4 regions of the Saliniradius amylolyticus genome follow, and region 1 is predicted to be linked to each of the others. Evidence: predicted binding sites of a transcription regulator. Region 1 holds the regulator's gene; each other region holds the start of a gene.
The links. The regulator FliA, encoded in region 1, starts transcription of late flagellar genes. The targets are predictions, from matches to a motif close to CTAAAGNTNNNNNNNNNNNNGCCGATA.
Positions count from the first base shown of each region.

Region 2: a site for FliA is predicted at 3,519-3,545, ahead of HMF8227_RS05650 (flagellin N-terminal helical domain-containing protein). Genes of this name have one in related genera too.
Region 3: a site for FliA is predicted at 1,124-1,150, ahead of HMF8227_RS05640 (flagellin N-terminal helical domain-containing protein). Genes of this name have one in related genera too.
Region 4: a site for FliA is predicted at 2,437-2,463, ahead of HMF8227_RS10065 (DUF5610 domain-containing protein). Genes of this name have one in related genera too.

Region 1 covers NZ_CP029347.1:841,898-846,269, reverse strand. The annotation lists gene HMF8227_RS03985 (protein phosphatase CheZ) at 1-464, opposite strand, end outside; gene cheY (chemotaxis response regulator CheY) at 498-881, opposite strand; gene HMF8227_RS03975 (RNA polymerase sigma factor FliA) at 930-1,655, opposite strand; gene HMF8227_RS03970 (MinD/ParA family protein) at 1,652-2,524, opposite strand; gene flhF (flagellar biosynthesis GTPase FlhF) at 2,521-3,870, opposite strand; gene flhA (flagellar biosynthesis protein FlhA) at 3,886-4,372, opposite strand, start outside.
Region 2 covers NZ_CP029347.1:1,195,259-1,199,630, reverse strand. The annotation lists gene HMF8227_RS05670 (hypothetical protein) at 1-3, opposite strand, end outside; gene fliS (flagellar export chaperone FliS) at 1-427, opposite strand, end outside; gene fliD (flagellar filament capping protein FliD) at 459-1,883, opposite strand; gene HMF8227_RS05655 (flagellar protein FlaG) at 1,909-2,346, opposite strand; gene HMF8227_RS05650 (flagellin N-terminal helical domain-containing protein) at 2,422-3,414, opposite strand; gene HMF8227_RS05645 (flagellin N-terminal helical domain-containing protein) at 3,691-4,372, opposite strand, start outside.
Region 3 covers NZ_CP029347.1:1,190,377-1,194,748, reverse strand. The annotation lists gene HMF8227_RS05640 (flagellin N-terminal helical domain-containing protein) at 62-1,054, opposite strand; gene HMF8227_RS05635 (flagellin N-terminal helical domain-containing protein) at 1,971-2,966, opposite strand; gene xthA (exodeoxyribonuclease III) at 3,209-4,015, shown strand; gene HMF8227_RS05625 (energy-coupling factor ABC transporter permease) at 4,015-4,372, shown strand, end outside.
Region 4 covers NZ_CP029347.1:2,157,436-2,161,807, reverse strand. The annotation lists gene HMF8227_RS10080 (acyl-CoA desaturase) at 1-520, opposite strand, end outside; gene fabR (HTH-type transcriptional repressor FabR) at 650-1,249, shown strand; gene trmA (tRNA (uridine(54)-C5)-methyltransferase TrmA) at 1,246-2,343, opposite strand; gene HMF8227_RS10065 (DUF5610 domain-containing protein) at 2,496-3,767, shown strand; gene HMF8227_RS10060 (RNA recognition motif domain-containing protein) at 3,834-4,262, opposite strand.

The DNA.
Region 1 (4,372 bases):
TTAGCCGTGTCATTGTTCGACTGCTCCAGCAAGGCGTCCACCTTATGGCACAGCGCTTTAAACTCTCCCAGCTCAATGTCACGGCTCATCAGACGCTTCCACTCGGGCAGTATCTCACCGATATTCGCATTCAACTGCTCCACCATGGGCATACTCTTTTCTACCGCGTCCATGGTGGTATTAGCAGCCTGCTCCGTGGTTTCGATCACATAGTTTAGTCGGGTCTTGGCGTCGGGAATGTCTTCATTGGCCAGGTTGGCAATGCGGGCATCCAATTGAAAGTTATTCAATGAATCGTGCAGCTGGCGGGTCAGTTTGCCCACTTCGGCAAACAGCTCGGTGGAGTCCCGCAAGCTGATGGATTCCAACAGCGCGTTAGCTCCCTCATTATCGCCTTGCTCAAGCAATTGCACCAATTCCCTGGCTTCTTCCAGGGAGATGGGGGTATTGGATTTATCTGTCATCGGGCGTTCCTTATTCGGGTAGGAGGCGCCGGATTAACCCAGGCGTTCGAAAATTTTGTCGAGCTTTTCTTTCAATGTGGCTGCAGTGAACGGCTTAACGACATAACCGTTGACTCCGGCCTGGGCCGCCGCCACGATTTGCTCTTTCTTGGCTTCCGCGGTCACCATCAATACGGGAAGGTGCTTTAGATTATCATCGGAACGAATGGCCCGTAACAGGTCGATACCTTGCATGCCCGGCATATTCCAGTCGGTCACGACAAAGTCGAAATCTCCCTGCTGAAGCATTGGCAGTGCAGTGTTACCGTCGTCCGCTTCCTGGACATTGGTAAAGCCAAGATCTTTTAAAAGGTTTTTAATGATTCGTCTCATTGTTGAAAAGTCATCAACAACAAGAATTTTCATATTTTTATCCAAAACTGCCTCCGATGAGGATTGCACTGATTAGAATTAACATACTGCTTTCTAGGCGGCCTGCCAAGTTTGCATCCGAGTCCGCAAACGCAACATCGCCTGGCTATGAATCTGACTCACCCTGGATTCACTGACGTCAAGTACCTCGCCGATCTCTCGTAAGTTCAACTCTTCGTCATAATACAGGGACAATACTATGGCTTCCCGCTCCGGCAAAGTGGTAATCGCGTGGGCGAGCGCCTTTTGAAACGCACCTTGTTCCAGATCACGATAAGGCGTGTCTGCCTGGCGAGACTCTTCGGTACTGAGCACATCTTCTGTTACTCCCAGGTCCTCAATACCGATCATCCGACCCGCATTCACTTCATTGAGCATCTGGTGGTAATCATCCACGCTGACCTGCATTTTCTCAGCCACTTCCAGATCGCGAGCGTCGCGACCGGTCTCTTTTTCCACCTCGGAAATAGCTTCGGCAATAGCGCGGCCATTCTTATGCACCGAACGCGGGGTCCAGTCACCTTTTCGAATCTCATCCAACATGGCACCGCGAATACGGATACCGGCAAAGGTTTCAAAGCTGGCTCCCTTGGAACCATCAAAGTTTTTGGCCGCCTCCAACAACCCGATCATCCCCGATTGGATCAAGTCATCAACCAGCACGCTGGCTGGCAGTCTTGCCATCAGGTGATGGGCGATGCGCTTCACCAAAGGCGCATGCTGTTCGATCAGTTGACGTTTATCGTCTTGTTGTTGATAAGCTGCCGCTTTACTGTTCACGCCTTATCTCTCTGCATTTGGGGGTCGTGATTTACCAACTGCTCCAGGAAAAACTCCAAATGTCCACCAGCCTGCTCCGGAACCGGCCAACGCAAAGCCTGTTTGGCCAGGTTGGTAATGGCGACAGATGCAGGCGAACCCGGGAAGGCATCCACAATAGGCTGCTGCTTGCGCACAGCCTTACGGATATTTTCATCGAAGGGCACCGTGGCCACCAGTTCCAAAGCGACATCCAAAAATCGATGGGTTACCTTGGACAACTTAGCAAACAACTCCTGCCCTTCGCGCAGGTTTTTAACCATATTGGCCACGACCTTGAATTTGAATACGCCATAATCGCGATTCAAAATTTTGATCAAAGCATAAGCGTCGGTCAGGGAGGTGGGCTCGTCGCAAACCACTACCATAATGTCCTGAGAGGCTCGGGAAAAGCTTAATACCATGTCGGAGATACCGGCGGCGGTATCCACAATCAGAACATCGATTTGGCTTTGCAATTCACTGAAGGCGCGAATCAAGCCAGCGTGCTCTGTGGGGCTGAGTTCGGTCATACTCTGGGTGCCGGAACTGGCTGGGGCAATCTTGATGCCATGAGGGCCCTCTACCAGAATCTCATCCAACAAGCACTCGCCGGACAACACATGAGACAGGTTCTTTTCGACTCTCAGCCCAAGCATAACGTCCACGTTAGCCAGTCCCAAGTCGGCGTCCAGCACCATAACGCGCTTGCCCTGCTTGGCCATGGCGATAGCCGTGTTCAGGGTGATATTGGTTTTACCCACACCCCCTTTTCCCCCTGTGACCGCAATCACTTTAATCTGCTTAGGCTGATTCATTCTTCGTAAGCTACTCGCCTGATCCTCAATCATATTGATACTGCTGAGTTCACCGCTCGTTGGGTTTTGGCCGCTCCGAGCGCAAATTGTTTATAGAGTCTGGCCGCGCATGAGATCAAATATTTTGCATCGGCCGCCTTAATGTCTTCCGGCACTCTCTGACCATCGGTCAAGTAACTTACCGGCAAGCGCTGCTCGATCGCGACACTGACAGCTTCCCCTAAACTGTAGCACTCGTCTAATTTTGACAGAATACAGCCTTTTAGCGGAATCTGTCCATAGGTGTCGAGGGTGTGCGTCATAACCTGACGCTGGGCATTGGCAGCCAGCACCAGATAATGATTGATACTAGCATAACTTGACTGGCTCAATGTATCTAACTGTTTGATTAGGCGAGCGTCTCTTTGCCCGAAACCAGCAGTATCTATAAGCACCAGGCCTTTATTACGGAACTGATACAACAAATCGGACAGTTCTTCGGACGTGGCGGCCTTTTTCACCTGGCAACCAATGATTTTGCCATAAGTCGCCAACTGTTCATAAGCTGCAATGCGATAGCTGTCGATCGTAATCAGTGCCACCTTGTCACCGCCATGACGACGCGCGTACTGGGCCGCCAGCTTGGCGATGGTAGTCGTTTTACCCGTCCCCGTGGGACCCACCAAGGCCACCACGCCGCCATTGCGTACAATATCGTTATTAGAGGTGTGGATTTTATTGGCCAGCAACTTCAGCAAAAACTTCCAGGCATCTCGCTCTTCGCAATTGGGCGGCGTGTACGACACCACTTCCTCAGCCAGAGATTCACTGATGCCCATCTGTTTGAGCCGCTCGATAAGATAATCGTGTAAGGGGCGCTCCTGCTGACGCTGCTGTTTCATCAGACCAGAGACCTGAAACTCTAAGACATTGCGCAGCGAGGCCAGCTCCTGACGAATGTCGTCCATTGAGCCCTGCTGTGCGGCCGGCTGAGCCTGAGAGGGGACAGGCTTGGGGTCAGCTACAGGTTGAGTCTGAGGACCGGGTTCGGAGGTGGTTTGGGGCTGACTGGGTATGGCACCTTGCTTCTCCAGTAGCGCTCGCAAGGAGTCCTGACCTTCATCACCGATAATCTCACTCAGGCTGGGCGAAGCCTTCGCCTGAGAAGACAGGGTGTCAGATTTCTGGCGCAGCGGAGTGACCGAACTCTGAGCTTTAGCTTGCGGCTGAGCTTGTGGCTGCACCGCGGACTTAGTCGGCTCTTTATCATAGGCTGCCACCACTTCGATGCCATCACCGACCTTCTTTTGCGACATGATTACCGCATCACCGCCCAGTTCTTCTTTCACCTGCGACAAAGCGTCGCGCATGTCCTTTCCATAAAAGCGTCTGATTTTCATGGCCTCTCCCCTCTATTACTGCCCGATGGCACTAACGATCTTGATCTGTTTATCATCCGGTACTTCCTGATACGACAATACATGTAAGCCACTGATCGCGTTTTTCAGGAAACGCGATAACACGGGCCGCAACATGCCAGATGTCAGCAGTACCGCAGGTTCTCCGGCCAGCTCTTGCTGCTGCGCCACTTCGCCGAGTGAGTTCTGCATCTTCTCAGCCAGGCCGGGTTCGATGCCAGCGCCTTCATTGCCGCCAGCCTGAAGAGACTTATGCAACATCTGTTCCAAATCTGGAGATAGCGTGATTACCGGAATTTCCTGACTCGAACCATTGATTTCCTGAACGATCAGGCGTTTTAAAGCGATGCGCACGGCCGATACCAGAACGTCGGGATCTTGACTCTTAGGTCCATACTCGCACAGGGTCTGGATAATGGTGCGCAGATCCCGAATCGGAATGCCTTCATACAACAGGGTTTGCAGCACCTTGACCACCGTACCC
Region 2 (4,372 bases), 350 kb from region 1:
CACCGGACGCCACTGCCCGTTGCTCCATCTGTTGGAACGCTTGCTCACGGCTTTCTTTCGGAATCTGATCCCAGGCGTCTTTAATTCCTGAGAAAAGCTCGATTACTTCATCAATAGCTGCAGTGTCATTATTGACGGATGCATCCAATAAACGCTCTGACATATAGGCGTACAGAGAAGCCAAATTCTCTGACATTTCTCCGCCCACCTCCATGTTAAGACTTAAACGCAAAGAGTCTATGATGCTCGTGGCTTTCGACAAGAACCGGCTCTTATTCTCGAGATCCTTCTGCTCAATATTAATCTTGGCAATCTTCATAGACTCAAGAGCACCATTCATTAGCATTTGAGTAATCTCATAAGGATCTGCACCGGCGAGCCGTGTTTTTAATGCCTCTTTCTGATAGTGCTTAACCTTCGTATTCATAACCATACCTCTTAATACTCTGTTCTATTAACTAATTCTTATTGGATGTAAAGCCCGGAAGAGAGGCCAGTTGTCCCATAAGATAGTCACCGGAACTGCGCATACTCGCAATCAACGTATCCAAAGAGGCGTACTTGTCTCTAAGGCTGGATTCTAACTGCTGCATTTGATACCGATGGTCGAGTCTATCGTCAGTGAGATCATCCAGTTCTTCATTCAGGTAATCTTGTCTGTCTTTGAGAACCCCACCTGTCTCAACATAAGTAGACAAAATATTATTAAAGGTCTCTGATATACCACCAGGATTAGTAAACAATTTACCAACATCCGCAAAGTTATTGTCTAAAGCTTCGCTTAAGCTAGTAATGACATTGGATGTATCCAGCTTCATGCTTTCATTCAGCTCGAGACCTGCATCAAACATTGTTTTAAAATCACCGGCACCAGACACCTCTGTTGACAATGCGCCAATCAATTGGTCTTTGATTGAGCGAATAGTTGCATCACCAAAAAGCGGTGAATTTACAGAAGATGATTGCTGGTTGAGCATATCTATGGTGTTGTTGAACGCCTTAACAAAGTCGTTCACTTTCTTGGTTACACCCTCTTTATCGTAATCAACTGTCGCTTTGGCCACTTCACCAGATACACTTTCCCGTTTAGCGGTAATCGTTAAGTCCTGGACCGCATCTGTAAAGGTATTGGTGGCATTTGTAATCTGGATACCATCTACTTCGATAATGGCATCCTGAGCTTGATCTTCGGCGGCAATTGCTAGGCCCCCTGCACCCCCGCCGTTTGCAACCGTAGAAAGTCTGTCAAGCTCAGCATTGTCGTTAGTGATAGTTAAATCATTACCCGCACCGGTTTCGTTAGACTCGATCACCAACAAGCTTTCAGAACCAGTATTTACAATATTGGCAGACACACCGAAATTGGTATCGGAGTTATTTATCGCTTGTCTTATGTCTTCCAAAGTGGCGTTGGCATCGATGGCAACATCGAATGACTTGCCTCCTGCGGCAAACGATAAAGTACTGGCAGAAGTAGTAATAACTTCGTCAGCAGATGAGAAAGTATTGGCCGGATTCGATGTGTCAGTTACCGCGCGACTGCCTTGGGCAATCTGTACAACACCAATGTCAAAGTTGCCGGGTGTCGCGGTTTCTGCTGCTTTAACATCAACCAAGTCACCTAAAGTATCTGCATTATCTGGTTGCCTGGTAGTAGCAACTCGTTGATTGAATTTGTCCGCACTAAGCAAGTCCTCAACCGTTTCTTGCAACTTGGACATGACCGACTTAATGGCACCAATGCCTGTCAACTGCACGTTTAGCTCAGACTCGCGCTGGGCAAACTTTTGCAGTTTAGGCTGATTCTTCGCCTGTAGTGTGGCAGAAATGATCGACTCTAGGTCAAGCCCGGAACCAACTCCTGCATTGGTAATTGTCGGCATAGTACCTCCGTAATTGGCCTACTGCTTACGACTTTTCATCGAACAGTATACCAGAACCTCTATTTAGATTATCGGCGATCTCACTCAGAGCTTGAGCAATTTCTCTCAATTCTTTTGGCGGTATTTCTCTTATCACCTCACCGCTATCTTTATCAACAACCTTGACCACGGGCGGGTCGTTGGCGTCATCGAATTCAAATACGAGACTGGTGGATTTGAGCGGGAATTGCTCATTCAACGAAGTTAATTGTTCAATAACAGACTCTTTATCATCTGAGGACGACGACGCTGACTGCTCTGAAGGCACGGGTTCGCTATCGCGGCGCTGAGATTTACTGGCCGTCTCTTGCGTACCTTGGGACACCTCAAGTACTGTTCGCTTTTCTGCTCCATCACCTGAATACGCTCCCTCTCCAATCTTAGGTGAATAGCTGACAAAATCCGGAATATTGCTGACTGACATATATCCTCCTACCACTTGGCTTAAGAGGAGGTACCGAAGCCGGTACCTCTCTCAATATTAGAGGCACTACCTGTTTTAGCCAAGTAGACTCAGTGCCAACTGAGGGCGCTGATTTGCCTGAGCCAAGATACTTTGAGAAGCCTGCTGCAGAATCTGATTCTGCGTCAGCTTCGCTGTTTCAGCGGCAAAGTCTGCATCTTTGATACGAGATTTCGCTGCCGACAAGTTCTCAGAAATGTTGGCCTGGTTATTAATCGTAGACTGGAAACGGTTCTGAACCGCACCCAACTCAGCACGCTTCTTATCCACCACCGCAATCAATGAATCCATACTCGCAAGTGTTAACTGAGCATTAACCTGAGTAGACACAGAAATGGTGGTTGCGGCGAGACTGGCTGCACTAAAGGCAATATCAGCCAAGGCCATCGTGGTGTCTAACGCCGAGAAAGCTGAGACACCATTGGCACCGACCACGTCTGTCAAAGCGTTACCGGTAACGGCACTGGCTATATCCGCAATACCCGACAAGGTAAAGCCGCCGTTGGCCGTCAGGCTGTTTGCACCATTGGCTGTATTACCGACATCTTTCATGCTAAAGCCGATGGTTTGGACCGCGTCTGCACCAACCTGGAAGCTCGCTTCGTAGCTACCATCCAGCAGATTTTGACCACCGAACGTCGTATCTTGAGCAATACGGTTAACTTCTTCCATGAGTGAGCGAATTTCTTCCTGTATCGCTAAGCGGTCTTCATCAGTATTTGAACCATTGGCCGCCTGAGAGGCCAGGGTACGCACACGCTGGAAAGAGTTTGTAATCTCTTCCATTGCCCCTTCAGCTGTCTGAGCCAAAGAAATACCGTCATTCGCGTTACGGTTACCTTGGTTTAGTCCATTTACTTGGCCTTCTAAACGGTTTGAAATTTGAAGACCAGCCGCATCGTCTGATGCACTGTTAATACGAAAACCTGATGACAGGCGCTCAAATGCCTGATCAAGCGAATTACCAGATTTCATCAACTGACGCTGAGCATTCAACGAGCTGACATTGGTGTTTACATACAATGGCATAATATAGCCTCCGCTTTTGTTTGTATTTGAGACGCTAGCCTACCCCTAAGCATTACGCCTCCAACTCTACAGAGCGACTTTAGATACAAGTCGTCTAAACTGTTTATCGACCCCATATCTTCAGGCTTTAATGTTTTTTTTAAAAATCTTAAAAAAAATAGTCAAGACCCTGTTTTATAACAACTTTTACTTCCCACTCTCATACAAAAAACTCCCACAGGGCGACCCTGCAGGAGTTTAATAATTCAACCAGTAGCGTTACTGGGATTGAAAAGCTTACCCTTGAAGCAGACTCAGTGCTGCCTGAGGGCGCTGATTGGCTTGCGCTAAAATGGTCTGTGAAGCCTGTTGCAGTATCTGATTCTTAGTCAGCTTCGCGGTTTCTTCCGCAAAGTCCGCATCTTTGATTCGCGACTTCGCTTCACTCAGGTTCTCTGAAATATTGGCCTGGTTATTAATCGTGGACTGGAAACGGTTCTGAACCGCACCCAACTCAGCACGCTTCTTATCCACCACTGCAATCAATGAGTCCATACTCGCCAGGGTTAACTGCGCATTGACCTGGGAGGATACCGATATCGTGGTCGCGGCAAGATTCGCTGCACTGAACGCCAAATCCGCTAACGCCAGCGTCGTATCCAGTGCCGAAAAGGCCGACACGCCATTCGCACCAATGACATCCGTTAGCGCATTGCCCGACACCGCACTGGCTATACCCGCTATACCTGACAGGGTAAAACCTCCATTGGCCGTTAAACTGTTCGCACCATTGGCGGTATTTCCCACTTCTTTCATGCTAAAGCCAATGGTTTGCACCGCATCTGCACCAACCTGGAAACTCGCTGAGTAACTGCCGTCCAACAGGTTCTGACCACCAAAGGTCGTATCCGACGCGATTCGATTGACTTCATCCATCAATGCCCGAATCTCTTCCTGGATCGCAATCCGGTCTTCATCC
Region 3 (4,372 bases), 350 kb from region 1:
AAATAAAAAAAGCCCGCTTTAAAAGCGGGCTTTTTAGAGAGAGATTGAGAGATTTGAGAGATTATCCCAACAGACTCAATGCAGCTTGAGGACGCTGGTTGGCCTGAGCCAAAATAGTCTGAGAAGCCTGCTGCAGAATCTGATTCTGCGTCAGCTTCGCTGTTTCAGCGGCAAAGTCTGCATCTTTGATACGAGATTTCGCTGCCGACAAGTTCTCAGAAATGTTGGCCTGGTTATTAATCGTAGACTGGAAACGGTTCTGAACCGCACCCAACTCAGCACGCTTCTTATCCACCACCGCAATCAATGAATCCATACTCGCAAGTGTTAACTGAGCATTAACCTGTGAGGAAACAGAAATTGTAGTCGCAGCAAGGCTAGCGGCACTAAAGGCAATATCAGCCAAGGCCAACGTGGTGTCTAATGCCGAGAAGGCTGAAACACCATTGGCACCAACAACGTCCGTCAAAGCGTTACCGGTAACGGCACTGGCAATACCGCCAATACCCGACAGGGTAAAGCCGCCGTTAGCCGTCAGGCTGTTTGCACCATTCGCGGTATTTCCCACTTCTTTCATGCTGAAGCCGATGGTTTGGACCGCGTCTGCACCAACCTGGAAGCTCGCTTCATAGCTACCATCCAGCAGATTCTGACCACCAAAAGTGGTATCTGATGCTATACGGTTCACCTCTGTCATCAATGAACGAATTTCTTCCTGGATCGCTAAGCGATCTTCATCGGTGTTTGAACCGTTGGCAGCTTGAGAAGCCAGAGTACGCACACGCTGAAACATGTTAGTGACTTCGTTCATCGCACCTTCGGCGGTTTGAGCCAAGGAAATACCATCATTAGCATTCCGGTTGCCTTGGTTCAGACCTTGAATCTGAGACTCCAGACGATCTGAAATTTGAAGACCAGCCGCATCATCAGCTGCGCTGTTAATACGGAAGCCTGATGACAAGCGTTCAAACGCCTGGTCCAGATTATTGCCTGAAGTCATCAGCTGACGCTGAGCATTCAACGAGCTGACATTTGTATTTACATATAAGGCCATAGTTACACCCTCAATCTATGTGTTAATTCGATAAGCCGTCATACAGGTTGTAGTTCGACTTACCTAGGTTATCGGGCGGCAACTTGCTTCCTTTAGGATTTTTTTTGCCACCCCAAAGAAAAGGGAAATAAACCACATATATAACAACCAATTACATGAAACAGGGAGGAAATAAAAAGAAAAGAAAAGACTGGCGCAACATGAACTACTGGAATGCAATAACTCACAGATAACTTATCACTCTTACACCAGAAAACCCTATAAAAGCTAAATTTATCAACAGAATATAAAACTTAAAACCAATAGGTTACAAATAAAAACATCGACTAATGAAAGCCTTAACAAAAAAAATAAAAAAAACATAGATAAGCATAAGAAAACAGAAGCCAATACAGCAACCACTTGCCACTACTGGACACCTGCTACGCTACAAATTGGTATACGGACCAACACAGCCGATAAGCTATGTACTTCGCAAAAGGTGTATCATAAAAAACTCCATCTGCCCTCTAACACTCTCTTCAGCCTTTGCAATAATGCTGCGAAAGAAAAACCTTATTAGACTTGTAGATTATATCGGCGGCAACCGGAGACAATTTAGGAAAAAATTTACCGCTTCGATAATGGGGATATAGCGGGCGTTACAGGGGCTCTGAGGTACAAAGAAATAAAGACGGCAGATTCCTGCCGCCTTTGGCTTCAGAGAGTTGAGAGAATATCTAAGCGACCAGTTATTATTGGTATAGTACTTGCTTTTATCTTTTTTATGGCGGGAAGTGACGGAAAAATGTCGTTCCTGCCTCGGTTAGTAAGTAGCCTCCGCGGTCTTACTTTCCACTTTTGCCCCCTTATCTCTACCCCTTCCTATGGTAAGGGGGCAATACCTTTCCCAGTAGCGTTACTGGGATTGAAAAGCTTACCCTTGAAGCAGACTCAGTGCTGCCTGAGGGCGCTGATTGGCTTGCGCTAAAATGGTCTGTGAAGCCTGTTGCAGTATCTGATTCTTAGTCAGCTTCGCGGTTTCTTCCGCAAAGTCCGCATCTTTGATTCGCGACTTCGCTTCACTCAGGTTCTCTGAAATATTGGCCTGGTTATTAATCGTGGACTGGAAACGGTTCTGAACCGCACCCAACTCAGCACGCTTCTTATCCACCACTGCAATCAATGAGTCCATACTCGCCAGGGTTAACTGCGCATTGACCTGGGAGGATACCGATATCGTGGTCGCGGCAAGATTCGCTGCACTGAACGCCAAATCCGCTAACGCCAGCGTCGTATCCAGTGCCGAAAAGGCCGACACGCCATTCGCACCAATGACATCCGTTAGCGCATTGCCCGACACCGCACTGGCTATACCCGCTATACCTGACAGGGTAAAACCTCCATTGGCCGTTAAACTGTTCGCACCATTGGCGGTATTTCCCACTTCTTTCATGCTAAAGCCAATGGTTTGCACCGCATCTGCACCAACCTGGAAACTCGCTGAGTAACTGCCGTCCAACAGGTTCTGACCACCAAAGGTCGTATCCGACGCGATTCGATTGACTTCATCCATCAATGCCCGAATCTCTTCCTGGATCGCAATCCGGTCTTCATCCGTGTTCGAGCCGTTCGCTGCCTGGGAGGCCAATGTACGAACACGCTGGAACATGCTGGTCATTTCGTTCATGGCACCTTCGGCTGTCTGCGCCAAAGAGATGCCGTCGTTGGCATTTCGGTTGCCCTGGTTCAGACCCATAATCTGCGATTGCAGACGGTCGGTAATCTGAAGACCCGCCGCGTCATCCGACGCACTGTTAATTCTGAAGCCCGATGACAAACGCTCAAACGCCTGGTCCAGACCGTTGCCCGAACTCATCAGTTGGCGCTGGGCATTTAATGAGCTAACATTAGTGTTTACAAATAATGGCATGACTATTCTCCTCAATCTCTCTTGGAAAAGACGGTTGGGCTCTCACCCCCAACCTTATCTCTCTTCTTCTTCTGTCCGGTCTCTCACCCCCGGACAATTCCTTTAACGGCAGACAAAAAAATTACTTAAGAAGTTTTTTTATCACCCGGCTGAAGCCTATCAGGGCAAGGGGTTCGGGGTTATCTTGCTCAAAGAGATTTGCTACCATTGCCGCCATTAACGCACTCGGAAAACCTCAACCTATGAAGTTTATTTCCTTTAACATCAATGGCATCCGCGCTCGACTACACCAGCTCCAGGCGCTGATAGACAAACATCAACCGGACGTGATCGGCTTACAGGAAACCAAGGTGCATGACGACCAATTCCCCCTTGCCGATGTACAGGCCATGGGGTATCAGGTGCATTATCATGGTCAGAAAGGCCACTACGGTGTGGCCTTGCTCAGCAAGCAAGAAGCGAGTGATGTTCGTTGTGGCTTTCCCGGTGATAGTGAAGAAGCACAACGACGGATGATTATGGCCACTTATAAAGACGAAAATGGACAACCGGTCCGCGTGCTGAACGGTTACTTCCCTCAGGGTGAAAATCAGGAACATGAAACCAAATTTCCCGCTAAGCGTCGTTTCTACGCCGACTTGAATAACTATCTGCGCGAGTATCACCGTAACGACGAGCAGTTGATCGTGATGGGCGATTTGAATATTTCTCATCAGGATCGGGACATTGGTATCGGTGAGCAGAATCGTAAACGCTGGCTACGGACCGGCAAATGCAGCTTTCTTCCGGAAGAGCGAGAGTGGCTGAACAACCTGTTAAGCTGGGGGCTGAAAGACAGCTTCCGCAGCCTGAACCCAGACGTCGACGATCAGTTCAGCTGGTTTGACTATCGCTCAAAGGGCTTTAACGACAACCGCGGGCTGCGCATCGACCTGATCCTGGCGACCACGCCTCTGCACGACAAACTCGCCGACGCCGGCATTGATTACGAGCTAAGGGGCATTGAAAAGCCATCTGACCACGCGCCGATCTGGGCTGATTATTCTTAATGTGGGGATTAACACCACTTCAGATCGCTGCTTGGGCCGCCTTAATTGTTTTTGTGTTGCTCGGCCTGCGCCACCAGTCGCCCAGTGAATTACTGGGCGATAGGCGCTCACAACACCTGGTATTCGGCTCAGCCGCCTGTGTGTTTTTCCTTTGGCTATTTCGTACCGGCATCTACGACGGCCTGAATGTGCACTTTTTGTGGCTAACTGCACTGACATTAGCCCTAGGCTACCGCCGAGCTATTATAAGTGGGATATTAGCGCTTCTCGGGGTTACTTTGATAGGTTATGAAAGCTGGCCCATGCTGGGTATCAACGCCACCTTAGGGGTAATCATTCCCATCAGCCTGAGCTATA
Region 4 (4,372 bases), 1.3 Mb from region 1:
TGATCCAGCCAAGTAACATCGGCACACCAAAGTTGGCGAGCAGGGTTAAAGCCAGATAATGGCGGTGCTGGAACATAACAATCTTATCGCGCTGCAGGTCCCGGCAGTTGCTGTAGTCATCGTAGCGTGCTGCCTGGTACTCACGCAGCATCCAACCAATATGGGAAAACCAGAATCCGCGCTTGGCGGAATAAGGGTCTTTGTCGTTTTGATCCACAAACTTGTGATGGATTCGGTGGTCGGAAGCCCAGTGCAAAATACTGTTTTGCAGCGCCATGGCACCAAAAAAAGCCAGCAGGGCACGGATAACCGGATGGGCCTGGTAAGTTTTATGTGACCATAACCGGTGATAGCCAGCGGTGATGGACATGCCTGACATCCAGATTAGCGCGATACAGCTGGTGATCTCGACCCAGTCAAAGCCGCCAGTAAAAGCTTCGATGGGGACGAATATCAGGCTAACGGCGCCTGTCAGGATGAATACTAAGAGATTGGTCAGAATAATTGGCGGTTTGTTCATCTTTACTTATTTTCAGCGTACAACTGTGCGCTAATTTACGTTTTTTAGACTCTCGTTGCAATAAAAAAGGGCTCGTGAAGGGAAGATGGGTCAATGTTAAAATGGCAAAAAATCCCCACAGAGAGTGCAATGCGTCGCCAGGAAAAAAAACAGAAAACGCGCCGTGCTATTATCGATGCGGCTTTTGGGTTGCTGAATGAGCAGCGAAGCCTGTCGAGCGTGAGTTTGCGGGAAATCGCCAGGGCGGCGGGCATTGCGCCGACCTCCTTTTACCGTCATTTTGACGATATAGACGATCTGGGCCTGACTTTAGTGGATGAAGCGGGGTTGGCATTGCGTCAGCTAATGCGTCAGGCCCGCTCTCGTATCGATGCGGGCGGCGGTGTTATTTCAACATCAGTGATCACCTTTATGGAGTTTATTGAGTCCAACACCAATGAATTCCGGCTCTTGTTGAGAGAGCACTCGGGGACTTCCCCGGCCTTTCGTGCGGCGGTCTTACGTGAAATTCAGCATTTTATCGAAGAACTCACCCATTACATTATGGCGCATACGGGATTAGGGCAGGAGCTGGCTAGCCTGCAGGCGGAAGCGATGGTTAAGCTGGTATTCAGTACGGGGGCAGAGGCAGTGGATGCCAGCCTCGAGCGTCGTCGAGAGCTGGCCGAGCGCCTGGTAGAACAATTACGCTTTATTGCTCGCGGTGCCAAAGCGATGGCAGAACGTTAGCGTTTTTGTAGATAAACACCGCATTCGGCGTGATGGGTGTAAGGAAACTGGTCAAATAAAGCAAAGCGTTTGACCTCGTGCGTCTCTGTCAGCAGAGCTAAGTTGTCAGCGAGTGTTTCCGGGTTGCAGGAAATATAGATGATATTCTGGTATTCGCTGACCATATTACACGTATCCCGGTCCAGACCGGCTCTGGGCGGATCAACCAGTACCGTCTTACAATCGTAATCGGCTAAATTAACGCCTTTGAGCTTCTTGTGGTTCTGACCACTCGCCTGGATCTCGGTGTACTCTTCACTCGACATCTGCAACACGGTGACGTTATTTACCTGGTTTGCCTCAATGTTGTATTGGGCCGCTTTTACTGAAGTGCGGGAGATTTCCGTTGCAAGTACCCGACGGAAGTTCTGAGCCAGAGGCAGGGTAAAATTACCCAGTCCGCAATACAGTTCCAGCAGATCACCCCTGCTATTTTGACTCGCATCCAACGCCCATTGAATCATCTTGGAGTTCACCAGCCCGTTGGGTTGGGTGAAACTATTCTCCACCTGCTTAAACTGGAAGTGCTGACCGTTAACCGGCTGCGACTCCATGACGTAGTCCTTGTCCAGCAAGACCTTTTGCTTACGGGCTCGGCCGACAATGTCAATTTTATAATCTTTGCGAAGCTCAGCCAGGATCGCTTGAATCGCATGCTGCCATTCGCTATCCAACGGCCGGTGATAGATCAGGCTAACCAGAATCTCACCGCTAAGAGTACTTAAGTAGTCGATCTGATAGAGCTTACGCCTGGCGGTGGCATTGGGCCTCAATAATGCCAAAAGCTCCTGCATCACCGAGTTAATTAATCGGCTGCCAGGCAAAAAATGGTCGACCCGATATTTATCCTTAGTATCAGGATCGAACATAATGTGGTAAAGATCGTCACCGTCATGCCAGACGCGAAACTCGGCTCTCAAGCGATAGTGACTGGGCTCTGAGGCGTAAACCTCAAGTGTCGGCATGGAAAAGGCTGACATCTGAGTACGCAATGCCTGAGCTTTTTGCTCAAGTTGCTGATCATAGGTTGTGGGATCGATCTGGGTTGCTCTCATTATTACTCCTGCTAATGCCGCAGAGGATTCTAAGGGTTTTGGGCTGTTGTTCAATGTAGAATCCATTTTGAGAATTAAATCGCTGATTAAAAACTAAACTATTACAGAGCGCCGCCGATACAATAGCTGAGGGTAATTGCGAGGAAAAACTCATGAACTTGGGTGAATTAAAAGCGTTTTTGGGTCAGAAAGCGCAGTATGCACAATCGAATAATGCCAGGCAGCCGCAAGGGCAAGCGGTGGGTCATACTAAGCAAGCCCAGCCGGATGCGGTAACCTTGTCCAACTTGAGTCAGTCTCAACGCCTGATGAGTGTTCGAGTACTAACGGGCTCCTTCAATCAGAACCTTGAGATCAATGGACAAAAGCCGAATCTGACAGAACCTTCTGCCAAGGAGCAGGATAAGCCGCTGTTCGATTTTAATGAAGTGGTCAAAAATGTTCTTGGCTTTATCAGTGGTGCACTGAATAAAGCGAAACAGAACAATGCCTCCGATGATCAGTTGACCACTATGTTACAGCAAGCCAGAGATGGTGTTGCCAAAGGCATCGAAATGGCCGAAGAAGAGCTCGGGGAGTTGATGAATGACGACATTCAGGAAGGCATTAGCGAGAGCCGGGAGCGAATTAATCAAGGGATTGACGATCTTGAAACCAAGCTGTTCTCGGAAAACACCCCCTTGAGCAGTCAGAGTGTAACGGCAGCTCAATCGCTTAGCTACAGCCAGGAAAGTACAGGTTCGTTGACCATTCGGACTCAGGATGGTGACGAAGTTAGCCTTAGCTTCGAAGACATCCGTCGTTTCGAGGCCAGCCAGGCTGCCAGTATCAGTCAAACCGCTGACGGCGGACAGGGATTTGCCGCTGAGCAATTGGTAAGCTTTTACGAAAGAAGTGGTATCGCATTTTCGGTAAAAGGTGAACTGGACCAGGAAGAAATGGATGCGATTGCCAAGCTCGTAGGCGATACAGCCGATCTGGCGGACGAGTTTTTTAATGGTGATGTAGAAAAAGCCTATAACGAAGCCTTGAAACTGGGCTTCGATGAAAAGGAGTTGACTGGGTTTGCTTTAAACCTGAGTCGGCAGGAGCAGACACGGGTTGTTCAGGCTTATGAGTCCGTTTCATCGCTCAAAGATGAAAGCGGCCAAGGCAGTTTAAGAGAAATAAAGCCGGTGGCGCATTACCTGGATAAAATGCTGGATGTGATGGACCAGGCTCAGAAAAAGCTTGAGGATGTCGAAAGCTTCGACAATCTGATTCAGGAGTTGTTGAATCAGATGATGGATGACCTGAAGCTGGCTGACTTAGTTGATGCAGTCAATCAGTTCCAACAGTTCAATGCCAGGTTACTGGACAACCTCCCTCAAGCAGTGAAAGATGAATCAACGGACACCTCATCGCCGTCCACTAAGATGGAGTGAAGGAGTCGGTAATAATAAAAAAGCCTGCATCAAGCAGGCTTTTTTATATGGTTAAGGTAAGGTCAACTATCTTTCTTTAGCGACTCGTACCTTTAAAGTGCGATCCTGAAAGCTTTGGTCGTTGAGCTGCTTGATGGCCTTATCAGCTGCAGCCTCCGCCATCTCTACGAATCCATAACCCTTGCGCTTGCCGGTGCGACGATCCTTCATCAGTCGGACCGAGACGACACTGCCGCATTGAGCGAAGTGCTCACGTACCGCTTCCTCATTGGCACGGTAAGGCAGGTTGCCCACATATAACGTCTGAGTTTCTGAGGTATCCTCGGGATCGCCGGCTGTCTTGACGATAAGAGAGTGAAGCCAGGGGGTGAGTAGACCACCGAGCACAATACCTAAGGCAATGCCTTGAGATAATGACAGTCCTTCGAAAGGAAGAAAGTAGCCCACAACGGCTAATAGCAGGGCGATAACAACAGTAATAACAGGTGATTTCATGTAACTACCTAAAATGTAATGGAAATTAAAACTAAAACGGCACGCCTATGTTACTCATTAAAGCGCTTTGCGCCAAGCTCACTGGCCGAGGCTTTCGATATTAGCGGCCA